DNA from 2 places in the Streptomyces sp. NPDC004327 genome. Region 1 is predicted to be linked to the other one. Evidence: riboswitches for the same ligand, from Rfam matches in the RefSeq annotation. Region 1 holds a riboswitch; the other holds the start of a gene.
What was found. Region 1 has a riboswitch for ZMP and ZTP ahead of ACFYU9_RS03565 (bifunctional 5,10-methylenetetrahydrofolate dehydrogenase/5,10-methenyltetrahydrofolate cyclohydrolase). Riboswitches for the same ligand answer to the same signal wherever they lie in the genome.
Positions count from the first base shown of each region.

Region 1 (7,098 bases):
CGGCGGCCGGGCTCGAACTGCTGCCGGGCATCGGCGACCTGGAGCCCGAGTGCGGCTGCGACGCCTGGGACCACTGCCCGCACACGGCGGCGCTCTGCTACGAGGTGGCGCGGCTGCTCGACGAGGACCCGTTCGTGTTGCTGCTGATGCGGGGGCGCGGCGAGCGGGCGCTGATCGAGGCGTTGCAGGAGCGCAGCGCGGCGCTGGCCACGGCGGAATCCGACGAGGCCCGGGGCGGACGCTCCGGCGTGGCGAGTGGGTCGGGCGTGGCGGGCGGTCCGGGCGTGTCGGCGGCGGAGGCGTTCGCGGCGGGCGGCATCCTGCCGCCGCTGCCGGCGCCGCCGGTCCCGGCCGGCGCGCCGGGCGAACCGCCCTCGCTCGACACGGAGACCGGTCCGGAGCCGGGCCTGGACCCGGCGGCGCTGGAGTTCCTGGCTGCGGACGCGGCGGCCCGGGCGCACCGGCTGCTCTCCGGTGCCGTCTCGCTCGCCGACCCGCCGCTGACGCCGGACCAGGACGCGGTGCGGCTGGCGGCGGGCTCCCCCGCGCCGTGGATCGCGGCCCGGCTGGCCACCGGATCGGGCCGCACCCGGACGGGTCTCGACCTCGCGGTGCGCGCCTGGCGCCTCGGCGGCCCGGCCGGTCTCGCGGTCCTGGAGGAGGAGTGGGCCCCGGACCCCGAGGCCCTGCGCCGGGCCGGGAGCCGGCTCCTGGAAGCCTGGGATCCCGCCGACCGCCCCGAGCTCCACCCGTCCGGGCCGGCCCGCTGGACCCTTCTCGGCGCGGGACTCCAGCTGCGACTCGGTGAGGACGGCCGCTGGTGGCCGTACCGCGAGGAGTCCGGCCACTGGGCCCCGGCGGGTCCTGCGGAGCACGACCCGGCGGCGGCGCTGGCGGGCGTGACCGAGGGGGCGGAAAGCTAGCGGCGGGCGGCGCGCCGGCGCAGCCCGTACGGCCACAGGCGCCCCCGCGTGGGCCGTACGGCCACAGTTGCGCCCCCGCGCAGCCCGTACGCCCCGAGACGTGCCCATGCGCCCGCGCGCACCCGCCCTCACTGCAGGTGTGTCGTCAGCTTCCTGCCCGTGCCCGACGGCGTGGCCAGGCTGCAGGCGATCCTGTCCTCGCCGAGCAGGTAGCTGGTGCGGTACGGGTACTGGACGAAGGTGGTCCAGCGGGTGCCGAGCGGCTGATCGGCGGCCTTGGCGCGCAGGAGCGGCCGGCAGAGGGCGGCGGCCGTGTCCCGTACCGCGCGGTCGTCGGCGTAGTCGCCGGTGAGGAGGGGACGGGCGACGACCTCGGCGTCGTGGGGCGTGTCGCAGCCGCGGGGGACGACGGTGCCGGGCGCGTCGCGGGCGATGTCGAAGCAGTCGCCGACGCGCAGCGTGTCGTACGGCGTGCGCGCGTGCGGGCGCGGCGTGGCGCGCTGGCGGGGCGAGGGCTCGGCCGTGGTCCCGGACGGGCTCGGCACGGCGGTGCTGCCGGTGGTGGCACCGGCGGTGGCCGCCTGGGTGCCCTTGGCCTCGGTCCGGCCCCCGGCCGTGCGGCCGGTGGTTCGGATGGGCAGCGGCGTGGGGCTCTCGGCCTGCGCCGAGGGATGTCCGCCGGTCGATCCGGCGGACGGGGCGACCGGGTCGGCCGGGGAGCCCGTCCCGGCGGTGTCGTGGGCCGGGAGCGACGCGCCGTGCGGGCCGTTCCCGGCGGCGCCGCCGTGAGCGGTCAGGGCCACCGAGAGCGCCACTATGGTGGCGAGCGCGGCGACCGGCAGGACGACGGCGCCCGGCCGTCTGGGCGGCCGGGCGTCGCGGGACGGGGTTTCCGTCGGCGGGCGGAGCATGGGGATCAGCCTCACCCGAGCGCGCCCATGTGGCGAGCGATACCGGCGAGTTGGGCCCCGCCCGTACAGAACCGTGACAATCCCGCCGCTCGGACGAGACCCGGGGCCCATGGCATCGAGACCTACAGCCCGAGCTGGCGCTCGGCCGCGTCGACGGTCTGGGCGAGCAGCACGGCGATGGTCATCGGGCCGACGCCGCCGGGGACCGGGGTGATGAGGGAGGCGCGCTCGGCGGCGCTGTCGAAGTCGACGTCGCCGACGTTGCCCTCGTTGTAGCCGGCGTCGATGACGACGGCGCCGGGCTTGATGTCCTCGCCCCTGATGAACTGCGGCTTGCCGACGGCGGCGACCAGGATGTCGGCCTCGCGGACGGCGGCCGAGAGGTCGGCGGTGCGGGAGTGGCAGTAGGTGACGGTGGCGTCGCGGCCGAGGAGCAGCAGACCGGCCGGCTTGCCGAGGATGGCGCTGCGGCCGACGACGACGGCCCGCTTGCCGCTGAGCTCGACCTCGTACTCGTCGAGCAGCCGCATGATGCCGCCGGGGGTGCAGGAGACGAAGCCGGGGAGGCCGAAGCCCATGGCGGCGAAGGAGGCCATGGTGACGCCGTCGACGTCCTTCTCCGGGGCGATGGCCTCGAAGGCGGCGCGCTCGTCGATGTGCGGGCCGACCGGGTGCTGGAGCAGGATGCCGTGGACCTCGGGGTCCTCGGAGAGCGCGGTGATCGCCGCGACGAGTTCCTCGGTGGTGGTCTCGGCGGGCAGCTCGACGTGCTTGGAGCGGATTCCGGCCTTCGCGCAGCGGTTCTGCTTCATCTTGACGTACGTGACGGAGGCCGGGTCGGCGCCGACGAGGACGGTCGCGAGGCAGGGCGTGACGCCGGTGCGGCGGGTGATCTCGGCGGCGCGGGCCGCGGTCTCCTCGACCGTGCGGCGGGCGAGCGCGGTGCCGTCCATGAGGCGTGCGGTGCTGGTGGACATGGGCCACTCCTGGGCGTCGTCGAGGAACGTGGTTCGCCCAGGCGCACGGCTGCGACACGGACACGTGCACCGGCCAGCCGAGTACGCGCGTCCGCCGGGCCGCTCCCCGGTGGTGATCCACCTCAAGCGCCAGTCACGGCCCGGTCCCACTGTACGTGACGTCCGGGTGATGGGTACCGGTCAGGCCGCATATGCGGGCCGGTCCGGGCGCTTGTCGGCGGGCCGCGCGGGCACGACGATGACGTCCACGGTGCGGACGACCTCGACGGGGAGGCCGAGTTGAGCGTGGGCGACACACGGGGCGACACCTGGGCGGACACGGACGAAGCGGCGGTGCGGCGGGCGCACGAGGCGTTCACGGCGGGCGGCACGCCGGCCGCCCCGCCGCACTCTCCGCCGGTCCGGCGGCTGGTCGCCGAGTCCTGGCGGCGTTCGGCACGGGCGCGGGTGAGCCCGGACGGCACGGCGCGGGTGGAGCTGGACGAGGAGGAGCTGGCCGGGCACCGGGAGGAGCATCCGCTGGCGGCGGCGATGCCGGTGATCCGGGAGCTGATGGGCGCGTACGCGCGGGACGGCGAGCATCTGCTGGCGGTGTGCGACGCGGCGGGCCGGATGCTGTGGGTGGAGGGGCATCCGGGGAAGTTGCGCCTGGCACGCGGGATGAACTTCGTCGCCGGAGCGCGCTGGTCGGAGTCGGCGGCGGGGACGAACGCGCCGGGGACGGCCATGGCGCTGGACCGGCCGGTGCAGGTGTGCGCGGCGGAGCACTTCCGGCGGCCCGTGCAGGCATGGACCTGCGCGGCGGCGCCGGTGCACGATCCGCGCAGCGGGCGGCTGCTGGGGGCGGTGGACATCACCGGCGGGGCCGGGCTCGCGCATCCGCACAGCCTGGCGTTCGTGCAGGCTGTGGCGCGGGCCGCCGAGTCCCAGCTGGCGCTCGTCTCCCCCGCCCCGGCGGCCGGCCGGCCGCTGCTCACGGCGCTCGGCAGGGACGAGGCGCTGCTGTCCGTGGCGGGGCGGCGGCTGCGGCTGAGCCGCCGGCACAGCGAGATCCTGGTGCTCCTGGCGCAGCGCCCGGAGGGCGTGACGGGGGACGAGCTGCTCACGCTGCTGTACGAGGACGAGTCGGTCACCCCGGTGACGCTGCGGGCGGAGCTGTCCCGGCTGCGCGGTCTGCTCGGCCCGGAGCTGCTCGCCTCCCGTCCGTACCGGCTGACGCGGGAGGTGGACGCGGACTTCGCGGTGGTGGACCGGCGGCTGGCATCGGGGGCGGTGTCGACGGCGCTCGGCGGTTACGCGGGTCCGCTGCTGCCGTCGTCGTGCGCGCCGGGGGTGGTGCGGCTGCGGGAGCGGCTGGCCGGGCGGCTGCGGGCGGCGCTGGTGGACCGGGGCGATCCGGGGCTGCTCGCGGACTGGGCGTACAGCGCGTGGGGCGAGGACGACGTGACGGTGTGGCGGGCGCTCGCCTCGGCCGTACCGGCGGCGCAGGCCCCCGCGGTACGGGCACGGCTCGCCGCCCTGGACGCCGAACTGGCCTCGGACGCAACGGGGTTGCAACGTACGGCGGCGCACACTCGCCGCTGACGGCCGGTCGGGGCCGGCACGGCCGCGGCGTCGCGGATCGCGTCGCACGTGACAGCGCACGCGGTACCGCATCGCGCCACGGTTCGCGTCGCACGTCACACCGCGGACCGCCCCGCCCGTCCCACGGAACATCGCATCGCACGTCGCATCGCACGGCGCACTGCACGTCGCACTGCGCGTCGCCCCGAGGAGGCCATGCCCATGACCCGTTTCGCCGCACCCGGTACCGAGGGTTCGCTCATGTCGTACGCGGCGCGCTACGACCACTGGATCGGCGGTGAGTACGTCGCCCCGGCGGGCGGCCGGTACTTCGAGAATCCGAGCCCCGTCGACGGCCGCCCGTTCACGGAGGTGGCCCGCGGCACCGCCGAGGACGTGGAGCGCGCGCTGGACGCGGCGCACGCGGCCGCGCCGGCCTGGGGCCGTACGGCGCCGGCCGAGCGGGCGCAGGTGCTGCTGCGGATCGCGGACCGGATGGAGCGGAACCTGGAGGCGCTGGCGGTCGCGGAGAGCTGGGAGAACGGCAAGCCGGTCCGCGAGACGCTGGCCGCGGACATCCCGCTCGCCATCGACCACTTCCGCTACTTCGCGGGCGCGCTGCGCGCCCAGGAGGGCGCGCTCAGCCAGATCGACGACGACACCGTCGCGTACCACTTCCACGAGCCGCTGGGCGTGGTCGCCCAGATCATCCCGTGGAACTTCCCGATCCTGATGGCGGTCTGGAAGCTGGCGCCCGCGCTCGCCGCCGGCAACGCGATCGTCCTGAAGCCGGCCGAGCAGACCCCGGTCTCCGTCCACTACTGGATGAGCCTGGTCGCCGACCTGCTGCCGCCCGGTGTGATCAACATCGTCAACGGCTTCGGCGAGGAGGCCGGCAAGCCGCTCGCGTCCTCCCCGCGGGTCGCGAAGATCGCCTTCACCGGCGAGACGACGACGGGCCGGCTGATCATGAAATACGCGGCGGAGAACATCAAGCCGGTCACCCTCGAGCTGGGCGGCAAGTCGCCCAACCTCTTCTTCGACGACGTCTCGGCGGCCGACGACGACTTCCTCGACAAGGCCCTCGAAGGCTTCACCATGTTCGCCCTCAACCAGGGCGAGGTGTGCACCTGTCCCTCCCGGGCCCTGATCCAGCGCGGCCACTACCACGACTTCCTCCAGGCGGCGATCACCCGCACGGAGGCCATCGTCCCCGGCCACCCACTGGACACCGACACCATGATCGGCGCCCAGGCCTCCTCCGACCAGCTCGCCAAGATCCTCTCCTACCTGGAGATCGGCCAGCAGGAGGGTGCCAAGATCCTGACGGGCGGTCAGCGCGTCGAGCACGGCGGCGAGTTGGCGGGCGGCTTCTACGTCCAGCCCACCATCTTCGAGGGCGACAACCGCATGCGGATCTTCCAGGAGGAGATCTTCGGCCCCGTCGTCGCCGTCACCTCCTTCACCGACTTCGACGACGCCATCCGCACCGCCAACGACACCCTCTACGGCCTCGGCGCCGGCGTGTGGACCCGCGACGCCACCACCGCCTACCGCGCGGGCCGCGAGATCCAGGCGGGCCGCGTCTGGACGAACTGCTACCACGCGTATCCGGCGCACGCGGCGTTCGGCGGGTACAAGCAGTCGGGGGTCGGCCGGGAGACCCACAAGATGATGCTGGAGCACTACCAGCAGACGAAGAACATCCTCCAGAGCTACTCCCCGAAGAAGCTCGGCTTCTTCTAGCGGTCGGTGGGAGACCCGTGAGTCCTCAGGCATCGACGGGCCCCACGCGAAACGGCGCACGTGGCAGGAAGACCAGGGTGAGAGCGACGGCGAGGGTGATCTGCGCGGCTGTCATGCCGACCGGCCCCGGCGTTCGGCGCCCAGGTGGGCGAAGTGGTCGATGAGGTCGGGGGCGTCCACGGCTGCCGGGTTGACGACCTGCTCGACCGGGGCGCCCTGGAGGATGCGTTTGACGGGGACTTCGAGTTTCTTGCCGGTGCGGGTGTGCGGGATGCCGGGGACTTCCAGGATCTCGTCGGGGACGTGGCGGGGTGAGGCGCCGGTCCGGATCGCCTCCTTGATCTTCTCGCGGAGCGGGTCGTCCAGGGTCGCGTCGGCGGCGAGGACCACGAACAGCGGCATCCAGTAGCCGCCGTCGGGTTCCTCCGCGCCGATGACGAGGGCCTCGGTGATCTCGGGGAGGCGTTCGACGACGTCGTGGATGTCGGCGCTGCCCAGGCGTACGCCGTTGCGGTTGAGCGTGCTGTCGGAGCGGCCGTGGACAATTACGGAGCCGTGGGAGGTGAGGGTGATCCAGTCGCCGTGGCGCCACACGCCGGGGTGGGAGGAGAAATAGGCGTCGCGGTAGCGGGCGCCGTCGGGGTCGTTCCAGAAGTACAGCGGCATGGACGGCATCGGGCGGGTGACGACCAGCTCCCCGACCTGGTCCACGATCGGGAGGCCCTCGGCGTCGTACGCGGCCAGGGCCACGCCCAGGTGGGGCGCTGACAACTCGCCAGCCCAGACCGGCGTGTTGGGGGCGCTGCCGGCGAAGCCGGAGACGACGTCCGTGCCGCCGCTGGTGGAAGCGAGCAGGACGTGGTCGCCGACGTGGTGGCGGACCCAGGGGTAGGCGGAGGCCGGCAGGGCGGAGCCGGTGCAGCCGACGACGCGGATCGACGACAGGTCGTGCGCCGAGGGGTCGACGCCGTACTTGGC
Region 1 covers NZ_JBIAME010000001.1:837,037-844,134, reverse strand. Annotated here, with positions in the region: gene ACFYU9_RS03575 (SWF or SNF family helicase) at 1-923, shown strand, start outside; gene ACFYU9_RS03570 (hypothetical protein) at 1,052-1,834, opposite strand; gene ACFYU9_RS03565 (bifunctional 5,10-methylenetetrahydrofolate dehydrogenase/5,10-methenyltetrahydrofolate cyclohydrolase) at 1,957-2,811, opposite strand; ZMP/ZTP riboswitch at 2,840-2,958, opposite strand; gene ACFYU9_RS03560 (GAF domain-containing protein) at 3,097-4,395, shown strand; gene ACFYU9_RS03555 (aldehyde dehydrogenase family protein) at 4,597-6,120, shown strand; gene ACFYU9_RS03550 (acetoacetate--CoA ligase) at 6,232-7,098, opposite strand, start outside.

Region 2 (7,098 bases), on a different contig from region 1:
CCGCTCCGGCTACTCCGGTACGTAGTCGCGCAGCGGCGCGGGCCGCAGGCCGGCCGCGTCGGCCGCGGCCAGGGCCCGCCTCAGATCCTGTTCGACCGTCTCGTTGAAGTGCAGCAGGACGATGTCGCCCGCCTTGAGCGCGGGCGTCGGCGGGGTCCACCGGCCCCAGGTCGTCATGTCGTACGTCCACGTCACCACCGCCTTCGCGCCGCACGCCCGCGCGGTGGTCAGCGTGGTCGCGTCGTACGTCCCGTACGGCGGCCGCAGCAGCCGCGCCCCGTCCCCGAACTCGGCGAGCTGCGCCTCGCGCGCCCCGCACACCTGCGCCTTCTGGCCGGCGGCGTCGAGCGCGGTGAGGTCCGGGTGGTCGACGGTGTGGTTCTCGACGCGGGAGGGGCCCTGGTCGAGCAGCGTGTGGAAGTAGCCGGAGTCGTACGAGTAGGCGCCCGGCAGCAGGAAGAGCGAGGTGGGCACCCGGCGGTCGAGCAGCAGTTTCGCGGCGGCCGGGTCGTGGTTCCAGCCGTCGTCGATGGTGATGAAGACGACCGGGTCGGTCGTCCCGACGTGGTTCACGACGGGCACGGGCTCGGGCCAGGCGGCGGCCGGCGCGGCCTGGGCGGGCGCGGCCAGTGCGCCCAGGAGGGCGACGGGGACGAGTGCGGCGAGCGTGCGGCGCAGGGCGCGGCGCGGACGGGGTCTCGGCATGGCGGCCATCATTGGCCTAGACCAACTGGGGTGTCAATGGGGCCAGTTGACGGCGAAACGGACGCCGGCGGTCCACCGTGGGGTGGACCGCCGCCATCCGTTTCCGCGGACCGTGGGGCCCGCGGAACGTGGAGCCGGCGGACCCCAGGGTCCGCGGACCGTGGGACGCGCGAGCCGTAGCGCCCCCAGGCCACCGGCCCCCCAAGCCGTCGGACCCGCAGGCCACCGGCCCCGCAGGCCGTCAGTCCGCCGAGAGCACCGCCCGCAGCTGCTCCAGGCCCCAGTCCAGGTCCTCCTTCGAGATCACCAGCGGCGGCGCGATCCGGATCGTCGAGCCGTGCGTGTCCTTCACCAGCACGCCCCGGGCCATCAGCTTCTCCGAGATCTCCCGGCCGGTGCCCTTCGCGGGTGCGATGTCCACGCCCGCCCATAGGCCGCGGCCGCGCACCGCCTCCACCGCGCCGCCGCCGACGAGCAGGCCCAGCTCGGCGTGCAGGTGCTCGCCGAGCTCGGCCGCGCGCTGCTGGTACTCGCCCGTGCGCAGCATCGCGATGACCTCCAGGGCCACCGCGCAGGCCAGCGGGTTGCCGCCGAAGGTCGAACCGTGCTCGCCCGGCCGGAACACCCCGAGGACGTCCCGGTCCGCGACCACCGCCGACACCGGCACGACGCCGCCGCCGAGGGCCTTGCCCAGGATGTAGACGTCCGGCACCACGTCCTCGTGCTCGCACGCGAACGTCCGGCCGGTGCGGCCCAGGCCCGACTGGATCTCGTCCGCCATGAACAGCACGTTCCGGCGGGTCGTCAGCTCCCGTACCCCGCGCAGATAGCCGGCCGGCGGGACCAGGACCCCGGCCTCGCCCTGGATCGGCTCCAGGAGCACGGCCACCGTGTTCTCGGTGACGGCCGCCTCCATCGCGGTCAGGTCGCCGTACGGCACGATCTCGAAGCCCGGCGTGTACGGGCCGAAGTGGTCACGGGCCTCGTGGTCCGTGGAGAAGCTGACGATCGTCGTCGTCCGGCCGTGGAAGTTGTTCGCGGCCACGACGATCTTCGCGTGCCCGTCCGGCACGCCCTTCACCTCGTACCCCCACTTGCGGGCCGTCTTCACCGCCGTCTCCACGGCCTCCGCGCCCGTGTTCATCGGCAGCACCGCCTCCTTGCCGCACAGCTCGGCCAGGCGCGCGCAGAACTCCCCGAAGCGGTCGTGGTGGAACGCGCGCGACGTCAGCGTCACCCGCTCCAGCTGGGCACGGGCGGCGTCGATCAGGCGCCGGTTGCCGTGCCCGAAGTTGAGCGCCGAGTACCCGGCGAGCATGTCGAGGTAGCGGCGCCCCTCGACATCGGTCATCCAGGCGCCTTCGGCGGAGGCGACGACCACGGGCAGGGGGTGGTAGTTGTGGGCGCTGTGCGCGTCCGCGGCAGCGATCTCGCCTTGCGTCTTCGACGTGCTCGACACGGGATCTCCGTTCGTCCTGCGGCCAGGGGCGGGTGTGGTTCCCTGTTCTTATCGTCGCTCGTATGCCGGACGGGGAAACCTGCCGTGACGGCGCGCCCGATAGTCTGGAAACACGCACGGCGACTGGCGTACGGGGACCGAACCCCGGGGGAGCCGTGCGCGGCAGAGCACACGAGATGCCGCCCGCCTGGGCATCACGGGACACCTGACCAAGTCCCGTGGGGTGCCGCCCGGCACCCGCACCGGGGCCCATTCGCGGAGGAACGCCATGAACCTTCCCGCCCACCACCCGGCGCTGAGCGCGACCGACCCCGAGCTCGCCGTGCTCGTCGGGGCCGAGGAGCGGCTGCAGGCCGAGACGCTGCGCCTGATCCCCAGCGAGAACTACGTCTCCGCCGCCGTCCTCGAAGCCTCCGGGACCGTGCTGCAGAACAAGTACAGCGAGGGCTACCCGGGCCGCCGCTACTACGAGGGCCAGCAGAACATCGACCGGGTCGAGAGCCTCGCGATCTCCCGCGCCCGGGCCCTCTTCGGCGTCGACCACGCCAACGTCCAGCCGTACTCCGGCTCCCCGGCCAACCTCGCCGTCTACCTGGCCTTCGCGCAGCCCGGCGACACCGTGATGGGCATGGCGCTGCCGATGGGCGGCCACCTCACGCACGGCTGGGGCGTCTCCGCGACCGGCACCTGGTTCCGGGGCGTGCAGTACGGCGTACGGAAGGACACCGGGCTCATCGACTTCGACGAGGTCCGGGACCTGGCCCTCGCCGAGCGGCCGAAGGTGATCTTCTGCGGCGGCACGGCGCTGCCCCGCACGATCGACTTCGCCGCGTTCGGCGAGATCGCCCGCGAGGCCGGCGCCGTGCTCGTCGCCGACGTCGCCCACATCGCCGGCCTGATCGCGGGCGGCGCCCACCCGTCTCCCGTACCGCACGTGGACGTCGTCTCCACGACCACGCACAAGACCCTGCGCGGTCCGCGCGGCGCGATGCTGATGTGCCGCGAGGAGCACGCCAAGGCCCTCGACAAGGCCGTCTTCCCCGGCCTCCAGGGCGGCCCGCACAACCAGACGACCGCCGCCATCGCCGTCGCCCTGCACGAGGCGGCCCAGCCGTCCTTCCGCGACTACGCCCACGCGGTCGTCGCCAACGCCCGGGCCCTCGCCGACGCGCTGCTCGCCCGCGGCTTCGAGCTGGTCTCCGGCGGCACCGACAACCACCTGATCCTCATGGACCTCACGCCCAAGGAGGTCCCGGGCAAGGTGGCGGCCAAGGCGCTCGACCGGGCCGGCATCGTCGTCAACTACAACACCGTCCCGTACGACCCGCGCAAGCCCTTCGACCCGTCCGGCATCCGCATCGGCACCCCGTCGCTCACCTCCCGCGGCCTCGGCGTCGCGCACATGCCGCAGGTCGCCGACTGGATCGACCGGGGCGTCGCCGCCGCCGGCAAGGGCGACGAGGAGGCCCTGGCCGTCATCCGCGCCGAGGTCGCCGAACTGATGGCCGCGTTCCCGGCCCCGGGCCTGCCGGTGTGACGGCGGTCGCGGCGGGGGTCCGAGGCCCCCGCCGCGGAAATCGCGTCGCGCCCAGGCAGCTACGCGGCGTCGATGCGCAACTCGCTCTCCGGGTGCAGAGCCGCGATCGACTTGATGCCGACGGACACGCCTGGGGGCAGCGACTGGACGTAGACGGCCAGGCCCTTCGCGAGCAGTGACAGCTCGCGGTGTTGGGCGAGGTGGTTGCCCACGACGGTGTAGCGGGTCGTGGGCCTCCGCGTCGCGGACGTCCGAGACGCGGAAGCTCGTCGGAATGAACGACCTTCCCTGGTCAGGAGATGACGCAGTTGGCGACCGTGCTGCGCACCCTGTCGCCGGTCGAGAAGTGCTTGACCTTGCACTTGTTGATGCCCAGCCCGCCGTCGACCTGGGCGTATCCCGGCCCGATCACCAGCTGGGTGTCATTCTGGCCGCGGATCGTGTCGTTGCCGGGGCCGCCCATGATGACTCCGGACGACTCGTCGCCGACGGACTTCGGCTCGATGGTGTCGTTCCCGCTGCCGCCGAGTACCCGGCCGCCGAGGTCTACTCGGCTGGTGCGGATGACGTCGTCGTCGTCGTTGCCGAGGACCTGGCCGCCGCCGCGCTCGTATTCGCCCGGCTGGCCCATCACGCTGCCCGTCGTGATGGTGTCGTTGCCGTGGTCCCCGTAGACCGTCGCGCCGTGCTCCGCCGTTCCGACGACCAGCGCGGTGGTGATCGTGTCGTCGCCGGCGCCGCCGCGGACCGACGAATCGCCGTTGCGCGGGTAGAGGTTGTTGACCTGGATGATGTCGTCGCCGTCGCCGCCGAGCACCTGGGAGTCGATGACCAGGCCCTTGACGCGGATGTTGTCGGCGCCGCCGCCGCCGTAGATGATCACGTTGACGACGTCGTTCTCGCAGAGGATCGTGTCGTTGCCCGTCGTGCCGTACACGTTTCCGGGCGGGGCCTCGACCCCGTTGACGAAGCACCAGTGCGAGGGCAGGGGATCTGCGGCCGCCTGGGCCGGGGAGGCCGCCAGTGACGCTGTCATGACGACGGACGTGGCGGCGGCGTGCAGGGTGAGACGGGCGACGCGGTTCGTGCGCGGCATGGGGAACTCCCGTACGTGGAGGGGGTGGGCCCGGTCTGCGCAGTGTGAACCGGGCCCACCGGACGAACATGGGTGCCGCGCCGGAGCGCGGGTCCCCCGTACTCCGTACGAAGGGTCGTATGCGGCAGGACGGCTCGCAAGGCCCCGGCACGCGGCGACGCCGCGTCGCCGCGCCGAGGCACGGGTCAGGGAACGTTGGTGACGGACTCGCAGCGCACCGCGACGTCGTGGTTGCCGGCTTCGCCGTCGCAGGAGTCGGTGTGGGCGCCGCCGTCCAGGAGGTCGTCGGCGGGGCCCGCGAAGATGGCGTCGTCGCCGGTGCCGCCGCGGATGTCGTCCCGGCCGCCGGCCGTGCCGACGGTCGCGTCGCCGTCGAAGTTCACGTTGTCGCCGAAGAGGTGGTCGTCGCCGCCGCGTCCGTCGATCACGTCCTTGCCCGCGGACGTCCGCGAGGCGTCGCCGACCGAGCTGTCGCCGAAGAGGTAGTCGTCCGCCGTTCCGCCGGTGATCCGGTCGTCGCCCGCGCCGGTCGCCTGCCCGCCCTGGGGATCGCCGATGTTGTGGTCGCCGATGGCGAAGATGCCGCCGTCGGTGCCGAGGTCGATGATGTCGTCGCCGCCGGCTCCACGGGCCCCGGCGATGCCTTCGCTGTCCCCGACGATGCTTTCGAGGACGCCTGGCCCGGAGAGGAGCACGTCGTCGCCCGCGCCGGTGCCGAACCCCTGGAAGGGCGCGGCCGAGTCGCCGAGCAGGCCGTCGTCGCCGGTGCCACCTTCCAGGTGGTCCCGGCCGCCGCCCTCGGCATTGCCGCCCAGGGCGACGCTGTCCCCGGTGATGTGCACGTCGTCGCCGGCGCCGCCGTACATGACGTCGTTGCCCCCGCCCTTGGCGTCGCCGTCGGCGTCGGTCTCCGAGTCGCCGACCATGAAGTCGTCGCCGCCGCCGCCGTACATGACGTCGTTGCCGCCTCCCTCGGCGTTGCCGCTGTCGCTGTGTGAGTCACCGACCATGTCGTCGTCGCCGGCGCCGCCGTACAAGACGTCGTTGCCCCCGCCCTTGGCGTCTCCGCTCTCGACCGACACGTCACCGCGGATCGCGTCGTCGCCCGTCCCGCCGTCGATCCGGTCGTTGCCGAGGCCGCCGATCAGGCGGTCGTCGCCGCCGAGGCCGCAGATGAGGTCGTCGCCACCGCGACCGTCGACGACGTCGGCCCCCGGGGATCCGACGATGACGTCGCGGCCCGGCGTGCCGGTGAGGGTGCCCGCGCCGGTGAGAGTCGCGGGAATGCCGAAACAGGTGGGCGGGGCGGCAACCGCGGCGGTCGCCGGAACCCCCGTCGTGATCAGCGCCGCCGACACGATGCCGGCCATGACGAACCGAGCCATGCAAGACCTCCAGGTCCGAGGAGTGGCAGAAGGAGGTCTGCCTCACGGCATGGCGCTTCGGACGCGCATGAGGCCGTTTGCCGCATGCCGTCCCTCGAACGCCCCGGCGGGCGTAGCGCTTCTCGGCTTCGGACTGTGGCACCCGCACTGAGCTCCTCGCCCTGTACCAAGCCCCGGGCCGGGGAACCCGTTCGCCTCGCTCAAGATGCCGGGGGTCCGGGGCTCGCCGAGATTGGGGGCATGTCTCATCACCTCAGCGGTCCGAACCTGCGCTCGCCCATGAATGACGCCGGCTCGACATGACCGACCTGTTCGCCTTCACCGTGGACGGCGACCGGACCGTTCTGATCATGAACGTCAATCCGATCGCCCCGACCGGCGGCCAGGCGTTCCACCCGGACGCGGTGTACCGCATCAACGTCGACACCGACGGCGACCAGCGGGCCGACGTTGCGTACAGCTTCGTGTTCGCGCCGCCGCAGGACGGTCGGCAGACCGTCACCGTTCACCGGGCCACCGGGGACGAGGCGCGGGCGCACGACGCCGCGGGTGAGGAGATCTTCACCGACGTGCCGGTCAGCTTCGGGGCCGAGCCGCACCCGGTGGAGTCCGGTGCGTACCGGTTCTTCGCCGGGATGCGCAGCGATCCGTTCTTCGCCGACCTGGACGGCATCGTGCAGAAGTTCCAGTGGACCGGGGTCGACTGGGGGGCCGGCAAGAACGTCTTCGGGCTGGTCCTTGAGATGCCGAGCAGCGAGCTCGGCGCAGGTCCGGAGATCGGCGTGTGGGGCCGGGTGAGCCTGCGGCAGAACGGGCAGCTGACGTCCGTCGACCGGGGCGCCCACCCGTCCCTCACCGCCTACTTCAACGCCGAGGACGTCAAGGACGCCTACAACGCGGGCGAGCCGGCCGACGA
Region 2 covers NZ_JBIAME010000003.1:639,177-646,274, forward strand. Annotated here, with positions in the region: gene ACFYU9_RS13485 (polysaccharide deacetylase family protein) at 10-705, opposite strand; gene rocD (ornithine--oxo-acid transaminase) at 947-2,164, opposite strand; ZMP/ZTP riboswitch at 2,274-2,364, shown strand; gene glyA (serine hydroxymethyltransferase) at 2,433-3,701, shown strand; gene ACFYU9_RS13500 (hypothetical protein) at 3,761-3,913, opposite strand; gene ACFYU9_RS13505 (hypothetical protein) at 3,994-4,797, opposite strand; gene ACFYU9_RS13510 (calcium-binding protein) at 4,983-6,182, opposite strand; gene ACFYU9_RS13515 (DUF4331 family protein) at 6,482-7,098, shown strand, end outside.
Region 2: it holds a riboswitch for ZMP and ZTP, as region 1 does, so the genes downstream of both, glyA (serine hydroxymethyltransferase) here and ACFYU9_RS03565 (bifunctional 5,10-methylenetetrahydrofolate dehydrogenase/5,10-methenyltetrahydrofolate cyclohydrolase) in region 1, are expected to answer to the same signal.